Regions from separate parts of the Janthinobacterium paucivorans genome, predicted to be linked through region 2. Evidence: predicted binding sites of a transcription regulator. Region 2 holds the regulator's gene; each other region holds the start of a gene.
What was found. The regulator FNR, encoded in region 2, switches genes on or off when oxygen is low (the NO sensors DNR and NnrR bind a similar motif). The targets are predictions, from matches to a motif close to TTGATNNNNATCAA.
Positions count from the first base shown of each region.

Region 1: ACQ4V8_RS14080 (bacteriohemerythrin) is a predicted target of FNR. The motif match lies at 2,274-2,287, and genes of this name have one in related genera.
Region 3: ACQ4V8_RS01655 (universal stress protein) is a predicted target of FNR. The motif match lies at 2,117-2,130, and genes of this name have one in related genera.

Region 1 covers NZ_JBNYXR010000010.1:141,210-145,419, forward strand. Annotated here, with positions in the region: gene ACQ4V8_RS14065 (hypothetical protein) at 1-339, shown strand, start outside; gene ACQ4V8_RS14070 (DUF1294 domain-containing protein) at 354-728, opposite strand; gene ACQ4V8_RS14075 (hypothetical protein) at 923-1,795, shown strand; gene ACQ4V8_RS14080 (bacteriohemerythrin) at 1,799-2,197, opposite strand; gene ACQ4V8_RS14085 (PepSY domain-containing protein) at 2,844-4,210, opposite strand, start outside.
Region 2 covers NZ_JBNYXR010000011.1:113,735-117,944, reverse strand. Annotated here, with positions in the region: gene ccoG (cytochrome c oxidase accessory protein CcoG) at 1-304, shown strand, start outside; gene ACQ4V8_RS14720 (FixH family protein) at 452-976, shown strand; gene fnr (fumarate/nitrate reduction transcriptional regulator Fnr) at 1,102-1,860, opposite strand; gene ACQ4V8_RS14710 (response regulator) at 2,100-4,210, shown strand, end outside.
Region 3 covers NZ_JBNYXR010000001.1:373,554-377,763, reverse strand. Annotated here, with positions in the region: gene ACQ4V8_RS01665 (chemotaxis protein CheA) at 1-887, opposite strand, end outside; gene ACQ4V8_RS01660 (protein phosphatase CheZ) at 887-1,744, opposite strand; gene ACQ4V8_RS01655 (universal stress protein) at 2,212-2,679, shown strand; gene ACQ4V8_RS01650 (response regulator) at 2,839-3,483, shown strand; gene ACQ4V8_RS01645 (Crp/Fnr family transcriptional regulator) at 3,813-4,210, shown strand, end outside.

The DNA of each region.
Region 1 (4,210 bases), on a different contig from region 2:
GAGGCAGAGCTTGACAAGGCGCCGGTGGTCTTGCCGAGTGCCCTCAAAGGCCTGGGGCGCGAACAGATCTTGATTGCCTTTGCCGGCGTGGGCAAGGTCAACCTGGACCAGGGGCTGGCCAGTGGCGTGGGCATCTTTGGCGACGACGGGGCGCGCGTGCGCAAGAATTCGCGTGGCGGCAAGAACAGCCACCTGTGGCATCCCGTTACCCTCGCTTTCGGCTTGCACGATGTGCATCGCGTACCGATGGCGCACCTGAAGAAGGCGTTTGCCACGCAGCCTTTGTTGCGCGAATGGAAGGCGGATTGGCTGGAATCGCTGCGCCTGCTGGGCGAGTGAGGCGACCGGCAGTCCTACAACTCGATGGGCGCCACCTCGGTGCCGATATCGGGCGCAGCGTAATGCATGCTGAAATACACGAAAGCGGCAATATTGAGGGCGACGGTGAGCCAGAACAGCACGCGGAACGAGCGCTTGCTGGACTTGTGGCGCAGCCATTGCTGCGCCAGTACCGCGCCCGGCCAGCCGCACAGCAGTCCTAGCAGTAACAGGGTGCGTTCCGAAGTGCGCCAGCGCCCCTGTCGGGCGGCCGACTTGTCGATCGCGTAGGCGACGAAACAGCTGAGGCTGAGCACGCCATATGCGAGAGCGACCAGGGCGGGAATGTGGAAAAAGAATGTGGCCAGCAAATACAACAGGCTAAATAACAGGATGGACAGGTAGGGCATGGTGTGTGATGTCGAGACAGTCGTCTTGCAGTTTCTTGCTTGATCAGATAGCGCCAGTGTAGCAGGATGGCGCCAGTGCGCCTATGGCATGGCTAGGCCGGCAGTTCCAGCGCAAGGCCAGGCGCGGCGTAGCGGCCTCCCTTCTGCGATAATGCGGGGCCGACAAAAAATATTCTCTTCAGTGAAAGAAATGCATGCGTATATGGATCGCTTGTGCCGGATGGTGGTGTCTCATGTCGCTGGGCCAGGCTCAGGCCCAGGATCACGCGGCAGCGCCGGCTGTTTCGGCGCCGCTGCGCAGTGCCAGCGTGCCACCGGTCAGCGATGCCATGCCGCCGCCCGCTGTGCCCACAGCTACTGCCACAGTTGCCACGGCAGCCACACCAGCCACACCAGCGGAACAGGCCTTGCCCTCGCAAACGGTGACGATCACCGCTAGCAGCGACGCCAAGGCGCCGCGCATACGTTTCACGGCTTACCGCGAGAGTTATCTGACAGCCAGGAAAGTGTGGCAAGTGTCGAGCGGCAGCGTGGTCATGGCCCTGCGCCTGATTCCGGCCAAGCTGAACGCCAGCATCGACGATGTGCGCGTGGCCTTGATCGGCACTGGCGCACCCGTGCCGATCAAGGTCTCGGACGGCGGCGTGTTTGTGGTGCCGCTCAACGAGGACATCGCCGCACAGGATGGCATGTTTTTGGTGAACAAGGGCAGCGGTGAGCTGACGGCCAATATCGTGCTCCAGCCGTCCGTGGCGCGCGATGCGTGGAGTGTCACGCGCGTGGGACAAGTGCTGCGCGACGCGCGGCGCGCCGTGCGGGCCATCACGCCGTGGTACAAGCGGCCGTTCGCCAACGACGTGCAATCGCTGGCCTTTTGCGCGATCGAGCGCGGTTACGCCTTGCAGTTGATGGATGGCGAGCAACTGATCGCCACCTTGCCCATGAAGGAGCCTGCCGTCAATGACATCAATCAGCCCGTGTTTTGCAAGATTTTTGACGGTGAAGACAAATATCCGGGACACTACCGCGTCGTCTTGCCCGAGCAAGCCACGGTGCTGCTGCTGTAGAGACTATTTCGGCTGGGGCTGCACCAGTTCGAGTGCCGCCGCCAGTGCCAGGTCCATGGTGGCCTGGTGGAAAATCAGCCATTGCGGCAAGAGCGACAGTGCATGGCGACCCTGTTCCATGTCGCCCTGATCGACGGCGGCCCAGGCATGGTGCAAGCCGCTGAGCAAGCGCGCATGCTGTTCGCGGTGCTTGGCTAGCGAGGGAAAGTCGATTTGTTCCATCAAATCCTCTTCCTCGCGAAAATCGCGTTCGACGGCCGCAATCAGCTCGCGAAACGCGACGCTAAAATGCTGGTCACTCAACTGCCCCAGCCGCGCCAGCTCCTGAAACAGCGCCTCATGTGCCTCGTCGATGGCGGGAACGCCCAGCGCCATCTCATCCTTCCAAGCAGATATACCCATGCCGATGCCCCCCAGTTAAGTCCGTCTCGATGCGAAGCGGACCGTGCCAGTGTGGCCGCAGTGCAGGTGAAAATCCATGATCTGGATCAAAAGGATGGTGAAGAGCGCAGATGTGGGTGGTGGATCTATTCAACGCAAAACGGGCAACAAATTGTCACCCGCAAGTAGTAATGCCGTTCAGTTAAAGGTTTTGGCGTGATTGATGAGCGCCAGTAAATTCGCTAACCCCAGAGGCACAAAGAGCAGGGGTCGGTCACTTCGTGATCGGAATGTGCTCCATTGAAGCACATTCCCCCTCAGGGTCCGACCCCTGTCCTAGTTCTTGGGCTAAAAATAGCATCACTAACACACTAACTGAACGGCATTACCCCGCAAGTAGTCGCTTTTGTTCCGGCGGCAGCGCAGGGATGCGCCGGCTGCCGGTCACTGCCTCGCTTCTTTCATTGCGCACTAGCATAATCGCAGGGTGGTTGATCTGCTTGACACTACAACTAATTGCTGTGTTGCGCTGCATCAGTTAGCAGTTATCAGCTGTATCAGCTGTATCAGCCCTTGCCGTGGCGTCTGCCCACATGGCCCGATCGTGCCGGCGGCGCTCTGCTGTCGCTCAACGATCTCGTTCACCGCTGTCGTTCACTGATCTCGCTCAATACACGTCGCGGCGATAACGTCCGGCCGCCAGCAGGACATCGTAGCCCTCCTGCCCCAGTGTTTCTTGCAGTACTGCATCGATTCCTGTTGCCATGCCTTGCAAACTGCCGCACACGTAGACGATGGCGCCTTGCGCCAGCCAGTTGCGCAAGATGTTGGCGTTGGCGCGCAGGCGGTCCTGCACATACTCGCGTGTTTCAGCATCGCGCGAAAAGACGCGGTCCAGGCGTGCCAGGTGGCCATCGGCGACCCAGGCGTCGAGTTCAGCAGCGCAGATGCTGTCCACGGCTTGCTGGCGCTCGCCGAACAGCAGCCAGTTGCGTGCCAGTCCTGCCCGCTTGCGTGCGCGCAGGTGCGCCCGCAAGCCAGCCAGGCCGGAACCGTTGCCGATATAAATGCAGGGCAGATCGACCAGGGTGGGGGCGAAGGCGCGATTGGCTTGCAGGCGCAGGCGGATGCTGGCGCCTGGCGGCGCGAAGCGCGTGAGCCAGCCCGAACAAATGCCATAGCCCTGGTTATTCTTGCCCGCGTGGCGTTCCTGGCGCACCAGCAACTGCAGTTCTCCATCGGAAGGCAGCGACGCGAGCGAGTAGCTGCGCGGCGCATGCTGCGCCGTATGCGTACCATGCGTACCATGCGCGTCGGCATCGCTGCCGTCCGCGTTGCAGCCCATGATTTCGGCCAGCGCACCGGCTTCCCAAGTGGCGCCGGCCGGCCCAGTTAAGGTGATCTCATACAGTTCGCCGCCCAGGCTGCCGGGATTGAGCAGCACGCGGCGCAGCAAACGCCAGTCTTCGTATGAGGTCTGCTCCTGCACGCCGATGGCCTCGATGGCGCTGCCGCTGCAGCGCGCCAGCGCTTGCGACCAGTCGGCCAGGGCGGCGCTGTCGTGCTGGTCGACTTCGATCAGCGGGAACAATGGCGTCGCGCCCAGCGCGCGCAATTGCCGCTCCAGCACATGGCCAAAGGCGCAGAAGTGGCTGTAATGACGGTCGCCCAGGGCCAGCAAGCCCAATTCAAGGCCTGCCAGCGGCGTTCCCGATGTTTGTTGCAACAGGCGCGCGAAGCGGCGCGTGCCGTCCGGCGCCTCGCCTTCGCCAAAGGTGCTGGCAACGATCAGGACCCGTTCGTACTGGCGCAATTGCGCAGGATCGAAGTGGTTCAGCGATTGCACGTCGACGGCCACCCCTGCCTGCTGCAGGGCGCGCGCACTTTCCAGGGCCAGGCGCTCGGCCTGGCCCGACTGGCTGGCGTAGGCCACCAGGGTGGGCAAGCCGGTATCTTGCTTGCCCGCAATGCCAGCCAGCAGAGCCCGCTGCGCCTGCACAGCGCGCCTGGCCTTGCGGCGGCCCAGGTACAGCA
Region 2 (4,210 bases):
CGGTTCGATGGGTCGCGAAGTGGAAGACGGCATGGTCGAGAACGTTTACCGCTTGCAAATCATGAATACCTCGGAGCAAACTCAGCATTTTAAAATCAGCGTTTCCGGCTTGCCGGGCCTGACCTTGCTGACGCGCGAAGAGGTGACGTTACAGCCGACGGAAACGCTGGGCTGGCCCATCCGCCTGCGCGTGCCGCACGGTGTCGGCGAGAAGGGCTCGAACAAGATTGCCATCGAATTGCACTCGCTGGACAACCCAGCGTTGCATGTGCGTGAAGGCGCGGTATTCATCGTGCCGCGCTAAGGTTGATGTTGGGGTCAGATCCCTCGGGTCTGACCCCGGCATTTCGCCGTTGGGCCAGCATCAAACATGCGTTAGCTTTACTTTATTTTCAACCCAGAAGCAAAAGCTGGGGTCAGGCCCAAAGGGCCTGCCCTCAAGGAGAACAAAATGTCCGACAGCCTCAAGCTGCAAGCACCCGTTGCACCATGGTACAAGCATCGCTGGCCTTGGCTGCTGATGATAGGTCCCGGCCTGTCCATGGTCGTTGGCAGCTGCATGGCGTATATCGCGTTTACGCAGCCCGATGCGCTGGTGGTGGGCGATTATTACAAGCAAGGTAAGGCCATCAACCAGGACTTGCGACGCGATACGGTCGCCAGCAAGCTGGCGATGGCTACCAGCCTGTCCTATGACGTGGCGTCGGCGCGTCTCAGTGGTTCCGTGCGCAGCGTCGGCAAGGCTTACCAGGGTCCGTTGCAGCTGCACCTGGCGCATGCGACCCTGCCGGAAAAAGATATCAAGCTACTGGTGCAGCCCGATGCGGCCGGCAACTTCTCAGTAGCGCTACCGATGCTAGAGCGCAGCCGCTGGCAAGTGCTGGTGGAAAACGACAAACGCGAGTGGCGCCTGTCCGGCATCTGGACCTGGCCACTGCAGCGCAGCATCGCGCTGCAGGCGGATGCAGAGCTATAACGTACAGCGCCGGGAAAAAACCGTAGCGAGCGGCAGTGATTTGTGGCTAAGAGCGCAGCTGTGCTAGAGCACAGCGAGCATCGCAGGCCGCAAAGCGCGACGCGCAGCAGGTTTTGACGGTGCTATTATTTGCAGACGTCCGTGCCGGCCGTAATGGCCTTCAATATTGCCGGCTGCAAGATCTCGATCTCGCGGTTGGAAACGCGCAGCCAGCCTTCCTTCTTAAACTTCGACAATAAGCGGCTGACGCTCTCGATGGTCAACCCCAGGTAGTTACCAATTTCCTCGCGCGACATGCGCAGCTGAAATTTGCTGGCCGAATAGCCGCGCGCTTCATAACGCGAAGCCAGGTTGACGATAAAGGCGGCAAAACGCTGGGTCGCCTGCATATTGCCCAGTAACAGCATGACACTTTGCTCGCGCGTGATTTCCTGACTCATCATGCGATGGAAATGGCGCAGCAAGGTTGGCATATTACCCAGCAATTGTTCCAGGCTGGAAAATGGAATTTCACACACTTCACTATCTTCCAGCGCCACCGCATTACAGTGGTGGCGGTCGGCGCTGATGGCATCCATGCCCAGCAGTTCGCCGGCCATCTGAAAACCCGTCACTTGCTCTTCGCCGCCAGGATTGATCTGGTACGTCTTGAAATGCCCCAGACGAATCGCGTACAAGTTCTGGAACGAATCGCCGATGCGAAACAGCGAGGCACCACGCACAATCTTGCGACGACGGCCGATGATCTGGTCTAGCCTGTCCATGTCGCCCACATCGAGACCCATCGGCAGGCACAATTGATGCATGCTGCAAGTCGAACATCGCGCACGCAATGCTTCCACGTTCACTGCGGGCAAGGTGAGAGTGAGGAGCGCTTCAGTCATGTCGGTACCTTTTAGAAAATGCAATGACAAGTTTACTGCATACAGAGTTGCCGTGTGCCAATTTCAGCGTAATTTCGGTGAATAAACGACGTCCATCCTTTAATTATATGGCAACATCGTCAAAAGCCCATACGGGGAGGGCAATTTACTCAGCGCCGCTTGCAAAGTTAATGTATTGATAGGAGAATTCTTGAAGGCGTTATCTGCCGTCTGTGCCGCCCGGTACTCAAAAGGACATCATGAAGCCTCTCGGCATTAAAGCAAAAGTCGCCCTGGCCACCAGCCTGACCTCGATCGCCATGATCGCGCTGGTCACCATGATCCAGGTGCAGCACATGCGCGACGACTTCAGCCAAGTACTGCTGGGCCAGCAATACTCGCTGATCACGCGTACCGCTGCCGAGCTCGACGACAAGCTGGGCATGCTGCTGCAGATTGTCACCCTGACGGCCAGGCAGCAGCCGCCGGAATTGATCGCACAGCCCGCCCAATTGCGCCAATACTATACGCGGCGCTCGATGCTAGTCCTGTTCGACGATGTACTGGTGCTCGACGCGCAAGGCGCCATCGTGGCCGACATGCCGCTCGTCAAGGGGCGTGCAGGCATCAACGTCACCGAGCGCGAGTATTTCCAGACCGTCCTGCGCACGCGCCTACCCATGATCACCGAGCCAATGCTGAGCAAGTCGAGCGGCATGCCCATCGTGCAAATGGTCGCACCCGTCATGGCCGCCGATGGCCAGGTGGCCGGCATGGTGGTCGGCGTGCTGCGTTTGTACAAGGACAACCTGCTGGGGCGCCTGCGCTCGGAAAAAATCGGCAAGAACGGCTATTACTCGATTCTCACGCGCGGCGCCGTGCCGCGCTACGTGCTGCACCCCGACCCCAGCCGTTTGCTGCAGCCGCGCCAGCCGGACACCAATCTGGCGACCACCGCGCTGCTGAAACAAGATGGCGAAGGCAGCATGATCAGCACCGACAGCCGCGGCATCACGGCCGTCAACAGCTTCAAGCGCCTGAAATCGGTGAACTGGCTGCTGGCTACCTCGCTGCCCGTCGATGATGCCTTCGAGCCGTTCGATGGTGTGCTGTACCGGCTGGTGCTGTGGGGTATCCTCGCTTCGCTGCTGGCCGCTTTTGTTCTGGGCTGGCTTACCGTGCGCCTGCTGTCGCCGCTGGTACGCCTGCGCGACACCCTGCAAGCGCTGCGCACTAGCGGTAGTCGTTTCAGCCCGGTACCGGTGCGGCAGCGCGACGAGATCGGCGAACTGACGGAAGCGTTCAACGACCTAATGAGCGAACGCGATCGCCTGCAGCAAGAGCTCGAAGCACGCGCGGAGGAGTTGGAACAGGAGCGCGACCGGGCCGAGGCGGCCAACCGCGCAAAGAGCGACTTCGTAGCCAATATGAGTCATGAAATCCGCACACCCCTCAATGCCGTGCTGGGCATGGTGTACCTGCTGGGAAATACCAAGCTCGACACGGAACAGCGCAAGTATTTGACCATGGTGCGCGTGGCGGGCCAATCACTGCTGGGCATCCTCAACGACGTGCTCGATTATTCGAAGATCGAAGCGCGTCGCATGGAATTGTCGCCCGTCGAGTTCGACCTCGATGAAGTCATGAATTCCCTGGCCACGACGATGACCATGAATGCGGGTAAAAAGGAGCTGGAACTGGCCATCGCCGTCGAGCCCGACGTGCCGCGGTGCCTGGTAGGCGACGCCCAGCGCCTGCTACAAATCCTCGTCAACCTCGCTGGCAACGCCATCAAGTTTACCGAGAACGGCGAAGTGGTGGTGGCCGTCAGCAAAGCCGAAAGCGGGAAAGGGCGCGCCTGGCTGCGCTTCGAAGTGCGCGACACGGGCATCGGCATGACGGAACTGCAGCAACAGCAGCTGTTTGCCGCGTTTTCACAGGGTGACCAGAGCATCACGCGGCGCTTCGGCGGCACGGGCCTGGGCCTGGCCATCAGCAAGCAGCTGATCCACATGATGGGCGGCGACATCGCCGTCGCCAGCAGCGAAGGCAAGGGCAGCCGCTTCTCTTTCAGCGTGCCATTCGAGATGCTGGCGCAAGCAGCCGAAACGCGGCGCACGCCAGCCTTGGGCCAGCTGCGCCTGCTGGTAGCCGACGATAACCGCACCGCGCGCGAACTGATCGTCAAGCTGATCGAAGCGTGGGGCTGGCAAGCCGACGAAGTCGATTCCGGCTTTGCCGCCATCGAACTGTACCGCGAACGCCTGGCACAGCAGCAGCCCTACGATGTGGTGCTGGCCGACTGGCACATGCCCGTGATGGATGGCCTGGCTACGGCCAAGGCCATCCGCCAGGCGGCCGGCGGCCAGCG
Region 3 (4,210 bases), on a different contig from region 2:
GTCGAGTAGCGCGAAGCGCGTTCCAGCGTTTCCGCCAGGGTCGCCATCAGGGTAGCAGCTTGCCCTTCGAATTTGAATTGCAACAAGCGTTCGAGCAGCACTGCGGCCTGGTTCGCAGCCTGTACCGATTCGCCGGCCACTTCCAGCAGGGCGTCTAGTTTGACGGCGTCGACGCGGATACTGTCTTCCTTGACGGGCGCGGCATGGCGCACTTCCGGACGTTCTTCGCGACGTTCCGCGCCATCCCAGGCTTTGCCTGCCGGCTTGGCGGCAGCAGTAGCAGCAGGCGCGGCGGCCGCAGCGACAGGCGCAGCGGCGACAGGCGCCGGTGTGCCAGCAAGCTGGCTGCCCGCCGGCACGACGGCGTTATACATACCTTCCCAGTCCAGGCCATCGGCGCTGGCAGTGGCAACAGCGGCAACCGGCGCAGCGACGACGACTGCGGCAACGGACGCGGCCACTTCCACAGCCACCGCAGCAGCAGGCGCAGCGGCGTCCATGCCCTTGCCTTCGATGGCGTTCGTCAGGATGTGCTCCAGCTCTTCCGGCATGGCCGGCAAGCTTTCCGGCGCGCTACCGTTGGCCAGTTCCGTCAGCTGGTCGGCCACGAAACCGGACGCTTGCAATGCCGCCTCGATGGCGATCGGCGTCACCGGTGCGGCGCCCGTGCGCAAGGCGTCGAACAGGTTTTCCGTCAGATGGCAGGCAGCCACCAGCGCGGGTAGGCCCATGAAGCCGGCACCACCCTTGATGGTGTGGAAGGAGCGAAACACGGCATTCAGTGTTTCTTTGTTGTCGGGATCACGCTCAAGACACAATAAGTGCTCTTCAACATTCACCGCAAGATCCATCGCCTCAACGACGAAATCCTTGAGCATATCGTCCATTAGAATCCCAAATCGGCAAGAAGGTCGTCTACATTATCCTGGTCCAGCGCCACCGAAGGAACGGACGGGCCCTGCATCAGCGGCACCGGCTTTTGCGCCAGTTTTTCGCGCACTTCGGCCGGTGCATTGTCGCGCAGCAGCTGGGCAAGCTCGTGCTCCACCGTCTTGGTGATGTTGACCACTTTCTTGATCAGCTGGCCCGTGATGTCCTGGAAGTCCTGCGCCATCATGATTTCCAGCAAGCGCGCTTTTTCCGCTTCCGTCGCCTCGGCAACGGCTTGCGCGAACTGACGGGAATCGCCGGCCAGGGCCTTGAATTCTTCCAGGCTCAGCTTGCCATCGAACAGCGCCGTCCAGCGGCTGTCCATGTCCTTGGCTTTCTTCGACAACACATCTTGCGCCGGCATGCCCTCGTCTAGCGTATTCAAGACCTTGTTGGCGGCCTGTTCCGTCAGTGTGGCGACATACTCGAGGCGGTCCTGGGCGTCGACGATCTGCGACGACGCTTCCGTCAACGCCTTGTCGTAGCCCAGTTCGCGCAGCGAATCGTGCAGCAGGCGCACGATGCCGCCCAGGCGTTCAAACATCGGCTTGTCGGACTGGTCGACCGCAACGGCCGCTTCGCCGGGCACGCCTGCGGGAGATGCGGCTGGCGCTTCCGGCGCGGCGGCGACTGGCGCTTCCGCTGCGGCTGCCGGCACGCTGGCGCTGGCCGACACCGAGTCGAACAGCGCGTCAAAGTCGTCGTCCGCGCTCACGGCTGCGGGCGCTGCAGCGGGTGCGGGCTGGGGAGCTGCCGCACTTTGCGCAGATACTTCATCGAATAATGCATCGAAATCATCAGCGGCGTTGGTCATATCCCTGCTTCTCCATAAATTGTCAAAATTCCGCCTGAACTGTGCGTTTTACAGACTGATACCCACAATTTCTCGATTAAGATGATTTGAGGCAATACCGCTGCGATGGTGCGAGTGTAGCAGGGCGCCACCCTGTTGGTAAATCTCAAAACGCGCTTCCTGGTGCAAAGCCGGCCCACAAGAGCTTTTCTCCCAGGAAATAAGTGTTCCTGCTGTTGTATTTTGAAATACTACCATTGGCGTGCGCACAAGACCACGCGCCAGACAAGAAATCTTACTCAAGGGTGCTTGCACAACAGTACTCCACGACTATAGTTGCAATTAAAACACAATCCCTCTACCAATGTTGTCTATACTAAAGGTGCAACAGTATTGATAATTATCAAGTCCCTATATGAATACCATACTGCCGCCGCGTCTACAATGAGGGGCGTTACGCGCGCTGAGTCACTGCCAAAGGACCTGCCATGTATAAGAAAATTCTGATCGCCACGGACGGCTCCACCGTCTCCAACTTGACCGCTTGCGCCGGCGTTGCCTTTGCCGAACAGATGAACGCCGACATCGTTGCCCTGTACGTGGCGCCCGAATACCAGTATCCGGTGTACATCGAGATCATTCCACCGAGCTATCCCAGCGAAGAAGAATATCGGATCGCCATGCGCAAGGCCGGCACAGAGCACTGGCAGCCCATCCTCGACGCCGCTGCCAAGCGGGGCCTGGAAGCGACGGGCCTGACCGCTTTTTCCGACAGCCCGGCCATGAAAATCGTCGAAGCGGCGCAATCGCAGCACTGCGACCTGATCTTCATGGGTTCGCATGGCCGCAGCGGCTGGGGGCAATTGCTGCTCGGCAGCGTGACCAACAAGGTGCTGTCGCACTCGACATTGCCGGTGCTGGTGCATAGGCTGATCAAGGAACCGCCACCGCAATAGCAGTTCGCATCGCCACAGAGGGGGGCGCAGCCGGCCTAGCGGGTAAGAAGACAAACTTGCGGCCATTCGGTTAAAATAACAATGTTTCTCGTTTCTCAACATTCGACCGGCCGCCACAAAACGGCCGAAGCACACTACTTGCCTCCAGATTGCCCGCCTATGATACGTATCGTGATTGCTGATGACCATACCATCATGCGGGAAGGATTGAAGCGCATTCTTGATGGCGCACCCGACATCGACATCGTGGGTGAAGCCATCGACGGCTTTGACGTACTCAATCACGTGCGCCAGGGCGGCTTCGACCTGCTGCTACTCGACCTGTCGATGCCCGGCCGCAGCGGCGTCGACCTGATCCGGCAAATCCGCAGCGAGGCACCCAAGCTGGCCATCCTGATCCTCACCATGCACGAGGAAGAGCAGTATGCGGTGCGCGCCATCCGCGCTGGCGCACAAGGCTATCTGACCAAAGAAAGCGCGGGCACCCAGTTGGTGGGCGCGATACACAAGGTGGCGTCGGGACGTCCCTACATCAGCGCCGAGGTAGCCGAGCAGCTCGTGCTCAACATCATGATGCCGAACGAAAGCTTGCTGCACAAACAGCTCTCAGACCGCGAATTCGAAGTCTTTTCCCTGCTCGTGGCGGGTAAGTCGATCACCGAAATCGCCAATAACCTGCATCTGAGCGTGAAGACGGTGAGCACCCACAAGACGCGCATCATGCAAAAGATGAGCATGAGTTCGCTGTCAGAAATGGTCCAGTATGCGGTGGCGCACCGCCTGCTGTCGCCCTTCAAGAGCTGAGCATGTCCAGGCGCACCATCGCGTAGGAACAATCCTACATCAACTACCATAGCTCCTACTGCCATATTCAGCCTCTGCTGATATGAATTCGGGACGCTTGTTGGCATACTGAAACCAGTCGCCAAGTTGCTGGAAAGTTATTTCATCACCCAGCAAGTCTTCCGCGAATTGAGATTTACCAGCCTGGATGCGCGTCGCCCTTGCCTGCCCGCCGCCCTGTGCACCCTGTCATTCAACTCTGAACTACCTGTCACCAGGAGATGAACATGCCGTCCACGCAAACGCCTGAAACCCGCGCTGCCTCTCCATCGCTGTCCCCCTCCTCGCCGATGGAAGCGGGGCGCCAGCGCCAGGGGCGGCTATGGTCGAACCTGAAGGAAGTATGCGACCTGCTGCATATCTCCAGCGCCTGCACCGTCGCCGCCGATGAGCTGCTGTTCCAGCACGTGCAATTCAAGACGGGCCAGCGCGTGCACACCATAGGCCAGGCCTTCGATACCCTCTACATCGTCAATTCGGGCTTCCTGAAAACCGTGCTCATCGACGAATTCGGCAATGAGCAGGTACTCAGCTTTCCCATGAAGGGGGACATGCTCGGCGTCGATGGCATCCACTCGCGCCATTATTCGTCCGAAGCGGTGGCCTTGTCCGACTGCGACCTGATACTGCTGCCGTTCAAGAAACTGACGGCGCTAGGCAGAGTCCACCTGGAACTGGAAAACGTCAT